4 regions of the Methylobacterium sp. XJLW genome follow, and region 4 is predicted to be linked to each of the others. Evidence: predicted binding sites of a transcription regulator. Region 4 holds the regulator's gene; each other region holds the start of a gene.
What was found. Region 4 encodes PhoB, which activates phosphate uptake and scavenging genes when phosphate is short. Its sites were predicted from a motif close to TGTCATNNANCTGTCAT; they were not measured.

Region 1: a site for PhoB is predicted at 2,374-2,390, ahead of phnC (phosphonate ABC transporter ATP-binding protein). Genes of this name have one in related genera too.
Region 2: a site for PhoB is predicted at 1,907-1,923, ahead of A3862_RS13385 (UDP-2,3-diacylglucosamine diphosphatase). Genes of this name have one in related genera too.
Region 3: a site for PhoB is predicted at 2,516-2,532, ahead of A3862_RS09520 (Orn/Lys/Arg decarboxylase N-terminal domain-containing protein). Genes of this name have one in related genera too.

The regions. Positions count from the first base shown of each region.
Region 1 covers NZ_CP016429.1:2,666,718-2,670,925, forward strand. The annotation lists gene A3862_RS12375 (glycosyltransferase) at 1-994, shown strand, start outside; gene A3862_RS12380 (DUF1045 domain-containing protein) at 1,022-1,708, shown strand; gene A3862_RS12385 (chloramphenicol acetyltransferase) at 1,701-2,321, shown strand; gene phnC (phosphonate ABC transporter ATP-binding protein) at 2,434-3,282, shown strand; gene phnD (phosphonate ABC transporter substrate-binding protein) at 3,380-4,208, shown strand, end outside.
Region 2 covers NZ_CP016429.1:2,883,415-2,887,622, forward strand. The annotation lists gene A3862_RS13380 (glycosyltransferase family 4 protein) at 1-1,029, opposite strand, end outside; gene A3862_RS13385 (UDP-2,3-diacylglucosamine diphosphatase) at 1,040-1,855, opposite strand; gene A3862_RS13390 (aminotransferase class V-fold PLP-dependent enzyme) at 2,375-3,583, shown strand; gene A3862_RS13395 (D-2-hydroxyacid dehydrogenase) at 3,687-4,208, shown strand, end outside.
Region 3 covers NZ_CP016429.1:2,060,843-2,065,050, reverse strand. The annotation lists gene A3862_RS09525 (GNAT family N-acetyltransferase) at 1-122, opposite strand, end outside; gene A3862_RS09520 (Orn/Lys/Arg decarboxylase N-terminal domain-containing protein) at 122-2,467, opposite strand; gene A3862_RS09515 (hydroxyacid dehydrogenase) at 2,686-3,666, opposite strand; gene A3862_RS09510 (TonB-dependent receptor) at 4,179-4,208, shown strand, end outside.
Region 4 covers NZ_CP016429.1:4,196,541-4,200,748, reverse strand. The annotation lists gene A3862_RS19460 (protein-disulfide reductase DsbD family protein) at 23-2,194, shown strand; gene phoB (phosphate regulon transcriptional regulator PhoB) at 2,342-3,037, opposite strand; gene phoU (phosphate signaling complex protein PhoU) at 3,226-3,945, opposite strand; gene pstB (phosphate ABC transporter ATP-binding protein PstB) at 4,064-4,208, opposite strand, start outside.

The DNA of each region.
Region 1 (4,208 bases), 1.5 Mb from region 4:
CGGGATCGAGGCTTACAGCGAGGAGATGCTCACCCGGAGCTTCCGCCTCGACTACCCGTCCTACGAGCTGATCTTCTGCGTGGCCGACCCCGGGGACCCGATCGTGCCGATGGTCCGGCGGCTGATCGCGGCCCATCCGCGCGTGCCCGCCCGCCTGATCCTCGGCGACGAGCGCCTCTGCGAGAACCCGAAGCTCAACAATTGCCTGCGGGGCTGGCGGGCCGCCGTCCACGACTGGGTGGTGCTCGCCGATTCCAACGTGGCCATGCCGCCGGACTACCTCCAGCGGCTCCAGGCGGCGTGGCGGGACGATACCGGCCTCGTCTGCTCGACCCCCGCCGGGGCGCGCCCGGGCAGCTTCATGGCCGAGGTGGAATGCGCCTTCCTGAACACCCTGCAGGCCCGCTGGCAATACGCCGCCGAGGCGTTCGGGCTGGGCTTCGCGCAGGGCAAGAGCATGCTGTGGCACAAGCCCTTTCTTGAGGCGCAGGGCGGCCTGCAGGCGCTCGCGGCCGAGATCGCCGAGGACGCGGCCGCCACCAAGCTCGTCCGGGCCGCCGGCAAGCGGGTCCACCTCGTGGCGAGCCCGTTCGAGCAGCCGCTCGGGCCGCGCGGCTTCCAGGAGGTCTGGGCGCGGCAGCTGCGCTGGGCGCGCCTGCGCCGCGTGACCTTCCCGCTGTTCTTCGCTCCCGAGATCGGCAGCGGTGTCCTGTTGCCGGCGCTTCTCATCGCCCTCTGCGCCGGCAGCTTCACGGGCCTCGTCGGCGCTGCCGGCCTCGCCGGCCTGTGCTATGCCGCCGAGCACCGGCTCGCGATCCGCGCGGGCTGGCACCGTTCGCCCCGCCTGCTGGCGGCCTTCCTGGTGCGCGACGCCCTGATCCCGGCGATCTGGCTCGGCGCCTGGATGCAGAGCGCCATCGTGTGGCGGGGCAACGCCATGGACGTGCGCCCCCGGCGGGCCGCCGAGGCGCGTCCCTACGCGCCGACGGCCTGACGGCGGCCGACGATCGGAGGCCGAAAGGTGTCGCGCCGCTACGCTCTCTACTGCCTGCCCGCCCCGGGTTCCCGGCTGGAGGCCTTCGGCCGGTCCGTCCTCGGCACCGACCCCGTCTCGGGGGCGGCGGTCCCGCACCCGGAGGGCTTGAGCGACCTCGCCGCCGTCACGGCGGGGGCCCGGATCTACGGGTTCCACGCCACCCTCAAGGCGCCGCTGCGCCTCGCGGCGGGCACCACGGAGGCGGATCTCGTCGCCGCCACCCGTGACCTCGCGGCCGCGCACCCGCCGGTGGCGGTGGGCCCGCTCCGGGTCGCCGCCCTCGGGCCGTTCCTCGCCCTCGTGCCGGAAGCTCCCCCGCCGGAGCTGGGGCTCTTCGCCGCCGAGTGCGTCGCCGCCCTCGACCCGTTCCGTGCGCCGCTCACCGAGGCCGAGCGCGCCAAGCGCCGCCCGGAGCGCCTCGACCCGCGCGGGCGGGCGCTGCTGGCGCGCTGGGGCTACCCGTACGTGTTCGAGGCCTTCCGCTTCCACGTGACCCTGACCGACGCCCTGCCGGAGGCGGAGCGCGAAGCCTGGCACCGGCGCCTGTCCGAGGCCTACGCCGCCGCGGGGCCGGAGCCCCTTGTGATCGACGCCGTGTGCCTCCTGACTCAGGACGGGTCCGGCCCGTTCCGGCTCCTGGCGCGCCTGCCCTTCGGAGAGCCCCGTGGTTGACCGTCCCCTCGGACTCGAACCCGCACGCGATCCCAGCGCCCGGGTCGTGGATTGCCGCCTCGGTCACTACACGGAGGTCGGCGCGCGAACCCGCCTCACCGAGACGATCCTCGACGATTATTCCTACATCGGTCAGGATTGCGAGGTGATCTACACGACCATCGGCAAGTTCTGCTCGATCGCCGCCAGCGTGCGGATCAATCCCGGCAACCACCCGATGGAGCGCGCGTCGCAGGCGCATTTCACCTACCGGGCACGAGCCTACTGGCCGGAGGAGTCCGACGAGCCCGCCTTCTTCGACCGGCGCCGGGCGAGCCCGGTGGCGATCGGCCACGATGTCTGGATCGGCCACGGCGTCGTTGTCCTGCCCGGCCGCACCATCGGCACCGGCGCCGTGGTCGGCGCGGGCGCCATCGTCACCCGCGACGTCGAACCCTACACGATCGTTGTCGGCAATCCCGCCAAACCGGTCCGGCGCCGCTTCCCCGAGGCCGTCGCCGAACGTCTGATGCGCCTGGCATGGTGGGACTGGGATCACGAACGGCTGCGCCGGGCGCTTCCGGATTTCCGCGGCCTGCCCATCGAAGCATTCCTCGAGCGCTATGAAGTTTAAGCCGGCTATCAAAATGTAAGAATTGCGCCGGCAAACATAACCGATCTGTATTCGTCATCCAATCGTCGTGAAATCGGCGTTTACCTGCGGCCATTCCCCGGCGGATGGTGGCATGCTGGTTATCGAGGATCTCACGCGCCAGTACGGCGACCGGCGCGCCGTCGACGGCGTGTCGCTCCGGATCGAGCCCGGCAGCTTCGTCGGCGTGATCGGCCGGTCGGGCGCCGGCAAGTCGACGCTGCTGCGCCTGATCAACCGGCTGGCGGACCCGAGTTCGGGGCGCATTCTCCACGACGGCCGTGAGGTCACCACCCTGCGGGGCCGCGACCTGCGCGAATGGCGGACCCGCTGCGCCATGATCTTCCAGCAGTTCAACCTCGTCGGCCGCCTCGACGTGATGACCAACGTGCTGATGGGGCGGCTCAGCCACGTGCCAAGCTACCGTTCCCTGCTGCGGCAATGGTCCGCCGAAGACCGAGCCATGGCGCTCGCCGCCCTGGAGAGCTTCGACATGGGCGAGTTCGCCGGCCAGCGCGCCGACGGCCTGTCGGGCGGGCAGCAGCAGCGGGTCGCTATCGCCCGCGCCCTCGTGCAGGAGCCCGAGATCCTGCTCGCCGACGAGCCGGTGGCCTCCCTCGACCCGCGCAACACCCGGCTCGTGATGGACGCGCTGGCCGAGGTGAACCGGCGCTACGGCATCACGGTGCTGTGCAACCTGCATTCCCTCGACCTCGCGCGCGCCTATTGCGACCGCCTCGTGGGACTCGCGGCCGGGCGGGTCGTGTTCGAGGGCGGACCGTTCGACCTCACCGAGGACGTGGCGCGCCGGCTCTACGGCCTGGAGGCCGGCGAGGTGCTGGACGATTCCGCGCAGCGCGAGGCGGAGCAGCGGGCCGCGATGCCCGGCCGGCCCGGTCTCGTGCCGGCGCGGCCGGTCCGCGAGGCCGCCCTCGGCGCCTGATCCGGGCCCTCCAAGCCCCAACAACCATTCGGGAAATGCCCGACCGGCCTCCGGCCGGCCGAACTTCCTGCCCTACGCCGTCACGAAGGACGACACGATGATCACCCGACGCACTCTCGCCGGCGCCGCCGCGGCTCTCGCCCTCCTCGGCCTGCCGGCCGCCGCCCAGGACTGGAAGGCCCAGTATCCGGAGCTGACGCTCGGCGTGATCCCGGCCGAGAACGCCTCGGGCACCGCCGACCGCTGGGCGCCGCTCACCGCCTACCTGACCAAGACGCTCGGCGTGCCGGTGAAGCTGCGGGTGGCGAGCGACTACGCCGCCGTGATCGAGGGCCAGCGGGCCGGCAACATCCAGATCGCGTGGTACGGACCGGCCTCCTTCGCGCGGGCCGTGATGACCGGCGTGAAGATCGAGCCGATCGTCAACCAAAAGCACGAGACCGGCGCCTCGGGCTACTATTCGGTGGTCTACGTTCTGGCCTCCAGCCCCTACAAGACCGTCGAGGATCTCAAGGGCAAGAACCTCGCCCTGGTCGATCCGAACTCCACCTCCGGCAACCAGGCGCCGCGCTTCTTCCTGAAGCGGGCCGGCTACGACGTGGAGAAGTTCTTCGGCAAGACCTTCTACGCGGGCAGCCACGAGAACGCCGTGCTGGCGCTCACCCAGGGCACGGCCGACGCCGCCGCCAACCTGTGGAATTCCGAGACCGACACGATGGTCACCCGCATGGCCGCCAAGGGCATGCTCAAGAAGCCCGACGGCACGCCGATGCAGCAATCGGACTTCCGGGTCGTGTTCAAGTCCGACTTCCTGCCGGAGGGGCCCTTCGCCATGCTGACGAGCCTGCCGGACGACCTGAAGGCCAAGATCCGCGACGCCTTCGTGGCCCTGCCGAAGGCCGACAAGGCCGCCTTCGACCGCCTCT
Region 2 (4,208 bases), 1.3 Mb from region 4:
GCCGCGCGCGCCGCCATGCGCCTCGATGATATTGCCGAAGAACTGCCGCGCGCTCACGTCCCAGCCGCAGCGCAGGGCCTCGGCCCGGCACTCGGCCCGCGACAGCCGCAGGGCCGCCAGCGCGGCAGCCCGGAGATCCTGATCGAGAACCCCGACGCGACGGCCGCCGACCACGTCGTTGGGGCCCGGCACCGGGAAGGCCGCCACCGGAAGGCCGCTGGCCAGGGCCTCGAGGAGCACGATGCCGAACGTGTCGGTGAGGCTCGGGAACACGAAGACGTCGCAGGCGGCGTAGACCGCCGCGAGGTCCGCGCCGGTGCGGGTGCCGAGGAAGCGCGCCCCCGGCGCGAGACCCCGTAGGCGCGCGCGGTCCGGCCCGTCGCCCACCACGACCTTGGTGCCGGGCAGGTCGAGGGCGAGGAAGGCGGCGACGTTCTTCTCCACCGCCAGCCGCCCGACATAGAGGAACAGCGGCCCGGGCAGGTCCGCGAGTTCCGCCGGCACGGGCGTCCCCGGTCCGGCGGGCCGGAACCGTTCCGTGTCTACGCCCCGGGTCCAGCGCATCAGCCGGCCGAATCCCCGCGCCGCCAGTTCACCCTGGAGCGAGGCGGTGCTGACCATCGTTCCCCGCGCCGCGCCGTGGAACCGGCGCAGATAGGCGTAGGACCACGCTTCCGGCACCGGCGCGCGGGCCGCGAGATATTCCGGGAAGCGGGTGTGGTAGCTCGTCGTGAACGGCAGGTTGTGCGCCAGGCAATGGCGCCGCACGGCCAACCCCACGGGCCCCTCCGTGGCGATATGCACGTGGGTCGGCCGTTCCGCCGTCCAGCGCGCCGCCACCCGCTCCCGGCTGGCATAGGCGAGGCGGATCTCGGGATAGCCCGGGAGCGGCAGCGACCGGAAATCCGCCACGGAGAGCAGGGCCGTCGCGAAGCCGTGTTCCGGGGCGCGGCGGACCATCTGCTCCAGGGAGCGGACGACGCCGTTCACCTGGGGATGCCACGCGTCGCTGGCGATCAGAAGCTTCACGGCGGTGCCCTCAAGCCACCGCGCGCCGGCCCGCCAGGGGATGCGGCACGGCCTCGGCCGCCTGCGCCCGCAGGAGGCTCGGATAGTGCAGAACCTCGATCCGGCCGTCGTAATGCTCCACGAGACCGGTGCAGGATTCCACCCAGTCGCCGGTGTTGAGGTAGCGCAGGTCGCCGATCGGCCGGTCCGCCGCATGGTGGATGTGGCCGCAGATCACCCCGTCGGCACCCTGGCGGCGCGCCTCCTCGGCCAGGATCGTCTCGAAGCGGCCGATGAAGCTCACGGCGTTCTTCACGCGCAGCTTCGCCCAGGCGGAGAGCGACCAGTAGGACAGGCCGAGGCGCCGCCGCACCTTGTTGATCAAGGTGTTGAGGGACAGGGCCAGGGTGTAGGCGCCGTCGCCGAGATGGGCGAGCCAGCGCGAGTGCCGCACGACCATGTCGAACTGGTCGCCGTGGATCACGAGGTAGCGCTTGCCGTCCGCCGCCTCGTGGATCGCGGTCTCGGCCAGCTCGATGCCGCCGAAGCTCGTGCCCACATAGTCGCGCAGGAACTCGTCGTGGTTCCCGGGCAGGTAGACGATCCGCGCGCCCTTGCGGACCTTGCGCAGGAGCTTCTGCACCACGTCGTTGTGCTCCTGCGGCCAGTACCAGCCCGAGCGCAACTGCCACCCGTCCACGATGTCGCCGACGAGATAGATCGTGTCGGCGTCGTAATCCTTCAGGAACGACAGGAGCAGGCCGGCTTGGCAGCCGCGCGTTCCGAGATGCAGGTCGGACAGGAACAGCGTCCGCACGCGGACCGGCATCTCCTCAACCTCGGCCACGGCAACCCTCTCCCGGCGGCTGAACGGTGCCGGGATCCAGAGCGCGATCCCATCTCAGTTTGATGACGCGGAGTCCCGGCGGGGCCACCCGTCCGCGTTGCGGCGCCGCAAAGCATCTCAACCGGACCTCGGCTTCGTTGCGCCGCACAAAAAATTTTTTTGCCAAGTTCTGGAAGTTTTTCCGGTTTTCCTTTCGAGCTTCGCCCGCTCATAATACCAGGAACCGGCGGCTCGGCACGAGTTCGGCCGGACCTTGACAGGAAGGCGGCGAGGACGGCCCTCAGGCCGTTGGACGGGACGGCATTTCGGAGGCGACCGGCGCGCGGGGGCGTGCCGCGACGCGAGCGGCGTGAGGCCGCCTGCCGCTCCGCGGAGGCCCCCCGATCACGGCAGAGGATGGCGTTCGAGGGGGCGCGGCGCGAGCCGCTTTCGACGGCGCCGGACCGACTCCCTGAGGACGCTTGGACAACCCGGCGCGGGTTCACGCCCGCGCACAATGGATTTTTCGGAGGAAACATCATGGCCGCAACCCGGCGCCCCGGTCGCAACCACCTCTTCATTCCCGGCCCTACGAACATCCCGGAGCGCGTCCTGCGCGCCATGCACGTGCCGTCTGAGGATCACCGCTCGCCGAGCTTCCCCGAGCTGGTGAAGCCGCTGCTCCAGGACTCCAAGATGGTGTTCGGCTCGACCGCCGGGACGGTCATCCTGTTCCCGTCCTCGGGCACCGGCATCTGGGAATCGGCCCTGTCCAACACCCTGTGCCGCGGCGACACGGTGCTGACCTCGCGCTACGGCCAGTTCAGCCACCTCTGGGTCGACATGGCCCAGCGCCTCGGCCTCGACGTGGTCGTCCAGGAGGAGGAGTGGGGCACCGGCGCCGATCCGCAGAAGATCGAGGAGGCCCTGCGCGCCGACAAGGACCATAAGATCAAGGCCGTGATGGTCGTCCACAACGAGACCGCCACGGGCGTCACCAGCGACATCGGCGCGGTGCGCAAGGCGATCGACGCCGCCGGCCACCCGGCCCTGCTGTTCGTGGACGGCATCTCGTCGATCGGCTCGCTGCCGTTCTACATGGACGACTGGAAGGTCGACTGCGCCATCGCGGGCTCGCAGAAGGGCTTCATGCTGCCGGCCGGCCTCGGCCTGATCTGCATCAGCCCGAAGGCGCTCAAGATCGCCGAGGGCGGCACCGGCCGCAACGACCGGCTCGGCCATGCCTACTTCGCCTGGAAGGACCAGCTGGCCGCCAACGCCACCGGCTACTTCCCCTACACCCCCGTCCTGCCGCTGCTCTACGGCCTGCGCGAGGCCCTGGCGATCGTGAAGGAGGAGGGGCTGGAGAACGTCTACCACCGCCACCACGTGCTCGCCGAGGCGACCCGTCAGGCGGTGGCGGCCTGGGGCCTCAAGCCCTGCGCCAAGGAGCCGAAGTGGAACTCCGACACGGTCACGGCGATCGTGGTGCCGGAGGGCGCCGACGCCGCCAAGGTGATCATCCACGCCTACGAGCGCTACAACCTGTCGCTCGGGGCCGGCCTCTCGAAAGTCGCCGGCAAGGTGTTCCGCATCGGCCACCTGGGCGACCTGAACGAGCTCTCGCTGCTGGGCGCCATCGCGGGCGCCGAGATGGCCATGATCGATTGCGGCATCAAGGTCACGCCGGGCTCGGGCGTCGCCGCCGCCTCCAGCTATCTGCGCGAGAATCCGCTGCATAAGGCGTAATCGGCGCACGCGATCGGGGCGGGGCCGGGTTGCCGGGCCCGCCCCGACGCGCAAGTAAGAACAAGACTATCGAGGAAACTGCCCGTCGTACGAGAGGGGTCCTATGACCAAGAAGATCGTGTTCCTGGATCGTGAATCCCTCGATGCCAGGGTCCGACCGTTCAACTTCCCGCACGAATACGTCGAGCACGACTCGACCTGGACGCCGGAAGAGATCGTCTCCCGCCTCCAGGGGGCGGAGATCGCGCTGATCAACAAGGTCCCGATGCGGGCCGAGACGCTGAAGCAGCTCCCCGACCTGAAGCTGATCGCCGTCGCCGCCACCGGCACCGACGTGGTCGACAAGGCCGCGGCCAAGGCGCAGGGCATCACCGTCGTCAACATCCGCAACTACGCCTTCAACACCGTGCCGGAGCATGTGGTCGGGCTGATGTTCGCCCTGCGCCGGGCGATCGTGCCCTACGCGAACTCGGTGAAGCGGGGCGACTGGGCGAAGTCCAAGCAGTTCTGCTACTTCGACTACCCGATCTACGACATCGCCGGCTCGACGCTGGGCATCGTCGGCTACGGGGCGCTCGGCAAGTCGATCGCCAAGCGCGCCGAGGCGCTCGGCATGACGGTCATC
Region 3 (4,208 bases), 2.1 Mb from region 4:
CTGATGTGGTGCTCGTAGATCGCCACCATCGCCTCGACATCCGCATCCGAGGAGGCGCGGATGACGATGTCGGGGCAGGTGCGGGCCGGGACCAGGCCGGGCGTCTCGACCTCGATCTCCATCAGGCCCCCTCGCGTGCCACGTAGGTGTGGAAGCGGATCCGCCCGTCCGGATCGACCTCGCGGTAGACGCCCTGGATCTCGGCCTCGAAGCCCGGGAACAGGTTGGCGGAGGCCTCGAACATCTTGAAATAGTCGAGCATGGGCTTGGCCCGGTCGTCCAGGCGCTCGCCCGGCAGCACCGTGCCGATGCCCGGGGGATAGACCAGCATCAGCGTGGTGGCGATCCGCCCCTCGGCCTCGGCGATCGGCACGTAATCGACCTTGTTGCGGGTCAGCAGCTGGGCGGCCTTCTTGGGCGGCATCACCATCTCGGGCAGGTGCTCCGGGGCGAACTGGCGCCGCTGGAGCGTGGAGGTGCCGGCCTCCCGGTGGAAGGCGTGGAATTCGGCGCAGAGGTCGCGCAGGCGCACACCGCGGTAGCGGTTCGGCCGGCGGTTGACGAATTCCGGCATGGCCTCCTCCAGCGGGACGTTGTCGTCGTGGAGCCGCTTGAAGGCGACGAGGCCCGAGATCAGCGTGCCGGCCTTGGAGGATTCGACCCCCGGGGTCAGCAGGAAGAGCAGCGAGTTCAGGTCGTTCTTCTCGGCGACGATCCGGTTCTCACGCAGGTACTGGGCCACGATCGGCGCCGGCACGCCGTGCTGGGCGTAGGCCCCCGTGTGCCGGTCGAAGCCGGGGGTGAGCACGGTGAGCTTGTTCGGGTCGGTGATCGCGTAGCCCGGCGCCACGTGGGTGAAGCCGTGCCAGCGGGCGCCCGGCTTCAGCTCCCAGTGGCGCGGCGTGGCGGCGAGCTCGTCGGTCGGCACGCTCTCCCACGGCACCTCGGCGCCGTCGGCATTCACCGTCACGTCCGGCACGAAGGGGTCGAAGAACCAGCGCCTTGCGGGATCGCGCTCGTTCTCCTCGAATTCCCGCCGGATCGCCCGGACCTTCTTGCGCCACTCGATCCCGAGCCGGATCGTGTCGTCCCACAGGATCATGCCGGAGCGGCCCTTCATCATCTGGGCGCCGACGTCGAGGGAGGCGAAGAGCGGGTAGAAGGGCGACGTGGAGGCGTGGACGAGGAAGCTCTCGTTGAGCCGCTTGTGCTCGACCCGCCGGGTCTGGCCGCGGATATGCCCGTCGCGGGTGTGGATCTGCGAGGCCTGGGAGAAGCTCGCGAGCTGCTTGTGGGTCGATTGCGTGGCGACGATGCCGGGCGAGGTCTCGTCGAGGCCGGTCAGCCCCATGGCGAAGCGGCGGGCGTAGAGCGGGTGGAACTTCATGAAGCCCGCCCAGGCCTCGTCGAACAGGATGTAGTCGCAGAGGTGGCCGATCTTCTCCAGGATCTCCTGGGCGTCGTAGATCGTGCCGTCGTAGGTGCACTGCTCGATCACCGCGACGCGGAACGGCCGCTCCCGGCGCCACGCCTCGGGATCGGTCACCAGCGGGTTCCGGCGGATCTTCTCCCGGATCCGGGTCTCGTCGAGGGCCTCATGATACATGGGGCCGATCAGGCCGTAGGCGTTCCGGTCCGTTTCCAGAAAGATCGGGATGCCGCCGCCCAGGAACAGGGCGCCGTGATGCGCCGCCTTGTGGTTGTTGCGGTCGAACAGGACGAGGTCGTCCTCCGCGATCAGCGAGGACAGGACGATCTTGTTGGAGGCCGAGGTGCCGTTGAGGACGAAGTAGGTCTTCTCGGCCCCGAAGATCTTCGCGGCCTCCTTCTGGGCCTTCAGCGCCGGGCCCTCGTGGGTCAGCAGGTCGCCGAGGTCGAGGACCGAGTTGTCGAGGTCGTCGCGGAAGATCGCTTCCCCCAGGTGCTCCACGAAGATCCGGCCGATCGGCGACCGGTTGTAGAAGATGCCGCCGTTGTGGCCCGGGCAGGTCCAGAGCTGGTTGCCCTTCTCGGCGTAGTCGACGAGCGCGCCGAAGAACGGCGTCTTGAGGGTCTGGGCGTATTGCGTGACCCGGCTGACGAGGCCGCGGGCGATGAATTCCGGCGTCTCCTCCGCCAGGAAGATGTAGCCGTCGATGAAATCGAGCAGTTCGACCGGGATGTCCTCCAGCCGCTTGCGGCGGACCATAATGACGATCGGCATCTCCAGGCCGCGCTTGCGCATCATGTCGATGAGGGCGGCGGCCTTGCCGTCGAGGCCGCGCTTGCCCCAATCGACCACGAGGCAGCCCACCGCGGCGTCGGTCTGCACCGCGATGGCCGCGTCCTCGACCCGCCGGGCGCGCACCACCTCGAAGCCGCGCTGCTCCACGGCTGCCACGATCTGATTGACGCGCGCCCCTTCGAGATCGTCCGGATCGAAGGCGGGGGCGCACATCAGGACCGTGAAGCGACGGTGGAAGTCCATGGAGCCCTCTCTGGCCTCGGATGCAGCGCGTGGCTTTCCGGCCCGTCTGCGACGATTGCATGACAACGTGCGCGGCGGGCGGTCGTGGTGCGGACGAAAGGGCTTGATCCGGGCGCGGTCGGAGCCGTTGGACCGCGGCCTTCCCACCCGCGCCCTCATCCTGAGGTGCCGGTCGGAGATCGGTCGCGCGGCCCGCGGCGGCAACCCGTCTCAGGGTATCACAGGGCGCGCCGCCGCGCCCAGACATCCGGATTGACCAGTCCGCCCGGCCGCCGGCCTGCCAGCACGTCGACCACGCGGCCGGCGGCGGTTTCGGCGGTGCGGATCAGGGCCGACCCGGTGGAACCGCCGACATGGGGCGTCAGGATCGCCCGCGCCTGACGGGCGAGGGGGTGGTCGGCCGGCAGGGGCTCCTGCGCGAAGACGTCCAGCCCGGCGCCCGCGATCGTGCCGGATTCCAGCGCCTCCACCAGGGCCGCCTCGTCGATCAGACCACCGCGGCTGGTGTTGATCAGGAAGGCGTCCCGCTTCATCCGGGCGAGCTGGTCCCGGCCGATCAGGCCGCGGGTGGCAGGGGTCAGGGGCACGTGCAGGGAGACGATGTCGGCCTCCGCGAGGAGCGCGTCCACCGAAGGAGCCCGCAGGGCGCCGGCATTGGCGAAGTCGGCGTCCGGCCGGCTCGGGCCGTAGGCCAGCACCCGCAGGCCGAGGGCCGTGCCGAGCCGGGCCGTCGCCTGCCCGATCGCCCCGAAGCCGACGAGGCCCAGCGTCAGGCCGGCCAGCTCGATCAGGCGGGCGGTGAACTTGAAGCTGTCGTCCCCGCGCCGGACCGAGCGGTCGGCCTCCGGCAGGGCCTTGGCCAGGGCGAAGATCAGCGCCAGCGTCTGCTCGGCCACCGAGACGGCGTTGGCGCCGGGCGTGTTGACCACCACGATCCCGGCCTCGGTCGCCTCGGCGGTGGCGACGTGGTCGGTGCCGGTGCCGTGCACGCCGATCACCCGCAGGGCCGGGGCCGCCGCGATGGCGCGGGCCGGGAAGCCGGTGTTGCGGGTGATGACGGCGACGCACGGGGCGGCCTCGCGGGCCAGGGTCTCGGGATCCGTGCCGCTCGCCGGACGCGGCTCCAATCCGGCCGCCCGCAGCCGGTCGAGGCCCGCCGCGTGGATCGGCTGGACGATGAGGCACGGACCGGTGATCACGGGAAAACCTCTGCACTAGAGGAGGGGTGACAGGCACGTTTCGCGCCGGGCCCGTCTAGGCGGGGTGGGCAACCCTGGCAACCGGGCGCCCCGGTCTCCGCCGCGGCAACCCGATCGGACGCGCGCGATCCACACCCGATCGCGGCCGTGTCGGGCCCCGCACGCCCCGCCCGGCCCGACGATCCCGGCCGCGCGCCTCGGCCGAGCTCTGGCCCGGCCTTCCGCGAAATCGCCGGCTCGACCGTGCGATGATGAGTGAGGCACTGATAATGATGTCGTTCGGCAATGGAATTCAGTATAGAACGCACTCAATATCGATCACGTAGATCGACCCTGCGTGCGCTGAATATAATTATAATTAATCCAAATGTATTTTTGACACACGTAGAGATATTTGCTGCCTTGCTCCGTGATTCGGAGCTTTCGTCACGACAATGCGGTCTCAAGATTTCTCGGTGTCGGTTTCCGCGCGGAACCGGCGCCGGCGGCGCGCGGCCCGGCCGGTTCTCCCGATGGCTGTCCTGCTGGGCTTCGTCGGTTCC
Region 4 (4,208 bases):
GCCCTGCGCGCGAAGGGACAGCATGATCCGCCGCCTCGCCATTCTGATCCTGGCCTTCGCCGCGAGCCTCTCGGCCGCCGCAGCCCAAGGGGTCCCGCAGGGCTTCCGCACGCCGGCCGACCTCGTGCGGGCGAGCCTCGTGGCCGAGCCCGCCTCGGTCGCCGGCGCGCAGCCGTTCACGCTGGCGGTGCGGATGCAGATCAAGCCCGGCTGGCACGTCTACTGGCGCAACCCGGGCGATTCCGGACTGCCTCCGGAGGTGACCTGGACCCTGCCGGCCGGCTTCAACGCCAGCGCGATCCGGTGGCCGGCGCCGGAGCGCATCCCGATCGCGACCCTCATGAATTACGGCTACGAGGGTGAGGTCACGCTCCTCGTGCCCGTGACGCCGCCGCCGAGCCTCGACCCGGCCAATCCCGTTCAGATCCAGGCGAAGCTGACCTATCTCGTCTGCAAGACCGAGTGCGTCCCCGGTTCGGCCGATCTCGCCCTCACCCTGCCGGTGGGCAAGGCCGAGCCGGACCCGGCCAACGCCGCACTGTTCGCGCACGCCCGGGCTGCCCTGCCCGCGCCGGCGCTCTGGCCCCTGCGCCTGTCGAGCCAGGGCGACACGCTGCAGCTCGATTTCGCCGCGACCGGCCTGAAGCCCGAATCCATCCGGAACGCCGCCTATTTCCCCTATGCCGAGACGGCGATCGACAACGCCGCCGCGCAGGTGATGACCGTCGACGAGACCGGTCTGCATCTGACCATCGCGCGCAGCAGCCCGACCGATCCTGTGCCCGCGGCCCTGCCCGGCGTCCTGACGATCGACGAGGTCGGCATGGACGGCACCCGCCGCCTCGCCTTCGCGTATGGTGACGAGCCGGTGCTTCCTGCCGTCGCGGCTGCGTCGAGCGCGCCGAATCCGGCCGGAGCCCCGCCGGCCGCCGCCGAGTTCGACGCGCTGACCCTCGCGACCGCCGCGGCCTTCGCCTTTTTGGGCGGCCTGATCCTAAACCTGATGCCCTGCGTCTTCCCGGTGCTGTCCATCAAGGTGCTGAGCCTCGTGCGGCATGCCGGCGAGGGCCCGGCGCGGCTGCGGCTGCACGGCCTCGCCTACACGGCCGGCGTGCTGGCGAGCTTCCTCGGCCTCGCATCCCTGCTGATCGCCCTGAAGGGCGGTGGGGCCGCGATCGGCTGGGGCTTCCAGCTGCAATCGCCCGCCATGGTCGCAGCCCTCGCCTATCTGCTGTTCGCTATGGGCCTGAGCCTGTCCGGAGTGGTCCATGTCGGCGGCCGGCTCGCCGGCCTCGGAGACGGCCTGACCCGGCGTGCCGGCCTGAGCGGCTCGTTCTTCACGGGTGTGCTGGCGACCCTGGTGGCGACCCCCTGCACGGCGCCGTTCATGGGCTCGGCGGTGGGCTTCGCGCTGACGCAGAGTGCCGGTGTCGCGCTCGCCGTCTTCGCGAGCCTCGGCCTCGGCCTCGCCCTGCCCTTCCTGGTGCTGACCCTCTGGCCGCCGGCCCTGCGGGCGCTGCCGCGGCCGGGCGCCTGGATGGAGACCCTCAAACAGGTCCTGGCCTTCCCGGTCTACGCCACCGTGGCCTGGCTGATCTGGGTTCTGGCGCAGCAGGTCGATCCGCGTGGGCTGCTGGCGGCGCTGATCGGCCTCGTCCTGGTGGGCTTCGCCGCCTGGGCCTGGGAACACGGCCGCGCCGCCGCGCCCGGGGCGGGCCGGGTCGCGCGGGTCGCTGCGGCCCTCGCGCTAATCGCCGTGTCGGCCCTCGCCGTGACCCTTCCGCGGGACCGCGCCGCGCCGTCGGCGCAGGCCGCCGCCGACGGGGTCGAGCCCTTCACTCAAGCGCGTCTCGACGCCCTGGTGGACGCGCACCGCCCCGTCTTCGTGGACATGACCGCCGCGTGGTGCATCACCTGCGCGGTGAACGAGGCGACCTCGCTCAACACCAAGGCCGTGCGGGCCGCGATGGCCGAGCGCGGCGTGACCTACATGAAGGGCGACTGGACCAACCAGAATCCCGAGATCACCCGTCTGCTGGAGAAGCACGGGCGCAGCGGCGTGCCGCTCTACCTCCTCTATACCGGAACCGGAGCGCCTCAGGTGCTTCCGCAGATCCTCACCGAGGGGACGGTTCTGGCGGCGCTCGACGCCGTGCCGGTCGCGTCCGGCCGGAGCGCGGCGCTGACCCGCTGAATCTGCGCGAGGCCCGGGGGGCCGCCGGGCCTCGCAGCATCCGCCGGCCTCGAACGTCCCTGGCTCCCTTCGCTGCAAGCGGGCGGGCGGCGCGGCCGACCGGCCTCCGGCCCGGAACCCTTTGTCCCGGAACGCTTCGCGCCCCTCTCAAGCGTCGAGCGAGAACGTCTCGTCGAAGGCGTAGCCCGAGCCGCGGACCGTACGGATCGGGTCGGCTTGGCGCGGGCCGTTCAGTGCCTTGCGCAGCCGCCCGACATGGACGTCGACCGTGCGCTCGTCGATGTAGACGTCGTGTCCCCAGACCCCGTCGAGGAGCTGCTCGCGGGAGAAGACCCGGCCCGGCGCCAGCATCAGGAATTCCAGCAGACGGAACTCTGTGGGGCCGAGATGCAGCTCCTCGCCGCCGCGGCGGACGCGATGGCCGGTGCGGTCGAGTTCGAGGTCGCCCGCCGCCAGCCGGTCCGAGACATGGGCGGGCTTGGCCCGGCGGAGCAGCGCGCGGATCCGGGCAAGCAGTTCCGGGACGGAGAACGGCTTGACGATGTAGTCGTCGGCGCCCGTCCCGAGACCGCGGATCCGGTCGCCCTCCTCGCCCCGGGCGGTGAGCATGATCACGGGCAGCCGCTCGGTCTCCCGGCGCGCCCGGATCCGCCGGCACAGCTCGATGCCCGACAGGCCGGGCAGCATCCAGTCGAGCAGGACGAGATCGGGGATCCGCTCCGCCAGGAGCAGCTCCGCGTCGTCGCCGCGAGCCGCGGAATCCACCAGAAAGCCCTCGGCTTCCAGATTGTAGCGCAGCAGCGTGGTCAGCGCCTCCTCGTCCTCGACGATCAGGACTTGCATGCTCACGTTCGAAGATCCGTTCACGAAGCGGCGCCATACGGCCTGCAGGCGCGCCGACGCTCCTTTGAGCCGGCGGGCAGGCGGAGGGTGCAGGAGGCGCCGCTCAGCCTCAACCCGCACGCTCCGATTCTCGGGCGGCGCCCCACAGGAGCGCGCGCAGGCCGACGCCTGGACCGGGGGCGGCCCGCTTACGGAGCCGGCACCCCGTCCACGGTCGCATAGTTCGACGCATCGTTCTTCGGCCGGTCGCCCGCCAGGGCCTCGCCCGTGGCGAGATAATGGATCGTCTCGGCGATGTTGGTGGTGTGGTCGCCGATCCGCTCGACGTTCTTGGCGCAGAACAGAAGATGCGTGCAGAACGAGATGTTGCGCGGATCCTCCATCATGTAGGTCAGGAGCTCGCGGAACAGCGAATTGTACAGGGCGTCGATCTCGCCGTCCCGCTCCCAGACATCGTGGGCTGCCTGGACGTCGCGGCTCGCATAGGCGTCGAGAACGTCCTTGAGCTGGCCCTCCGCGAGGTCGCTCATGTGGCGCACGCCGAGAACGATCTTCTGGGCCGGCGCCTGATCGGAGATCGCCACCACCCGCTTGGCGACGTTCTTGGCGAGGTCGCCGATCCGCTCGAGGTCGCCGGAGACGCGGATCGCCGAGATCGTCTCACGCAGATCGATCGCCAGGGGCTGACGCCGGGCGATCAACAGCACCGCGCGCTCCTCGATGTCCCGCTGCAGGGCGTCGAGGCGCTTGTCGGCGACGATCACCGCCTGGGCGAGCGTGTCGTCCCGGCGCACGAGGGCGTCCGTCGCCTCCGCGGTCATCTTCTCGGCCACGCCGCCCATCTCCGAGATCGAGCGACGCAGGTTCTCCAGGTCGGTGTCGTAGGAGGTGACGATATGGCCGGGCATGGCGAATCCTTCGATGGGTCCCGGGGGCGGCGCTCCGGGGAGGCCCTCGGGGACCCGCCGGCCCTCCGCGGATGCGGCGACCGGACGACCTTCCCCGAGACCGGAGCGTTCAGGCAGACTAGCCGAACCGGCCGGTGATGTAGTCCTGGGTGCGGCGTTCCGTCGGGTTCATGAACATCCGGTTGGTCGGACCGAACTCGATCAGCTGGCCCAGATACATGAAGGCGGTGAACTGCGAGATGCGCGCCGCCTGCTGCATGTTG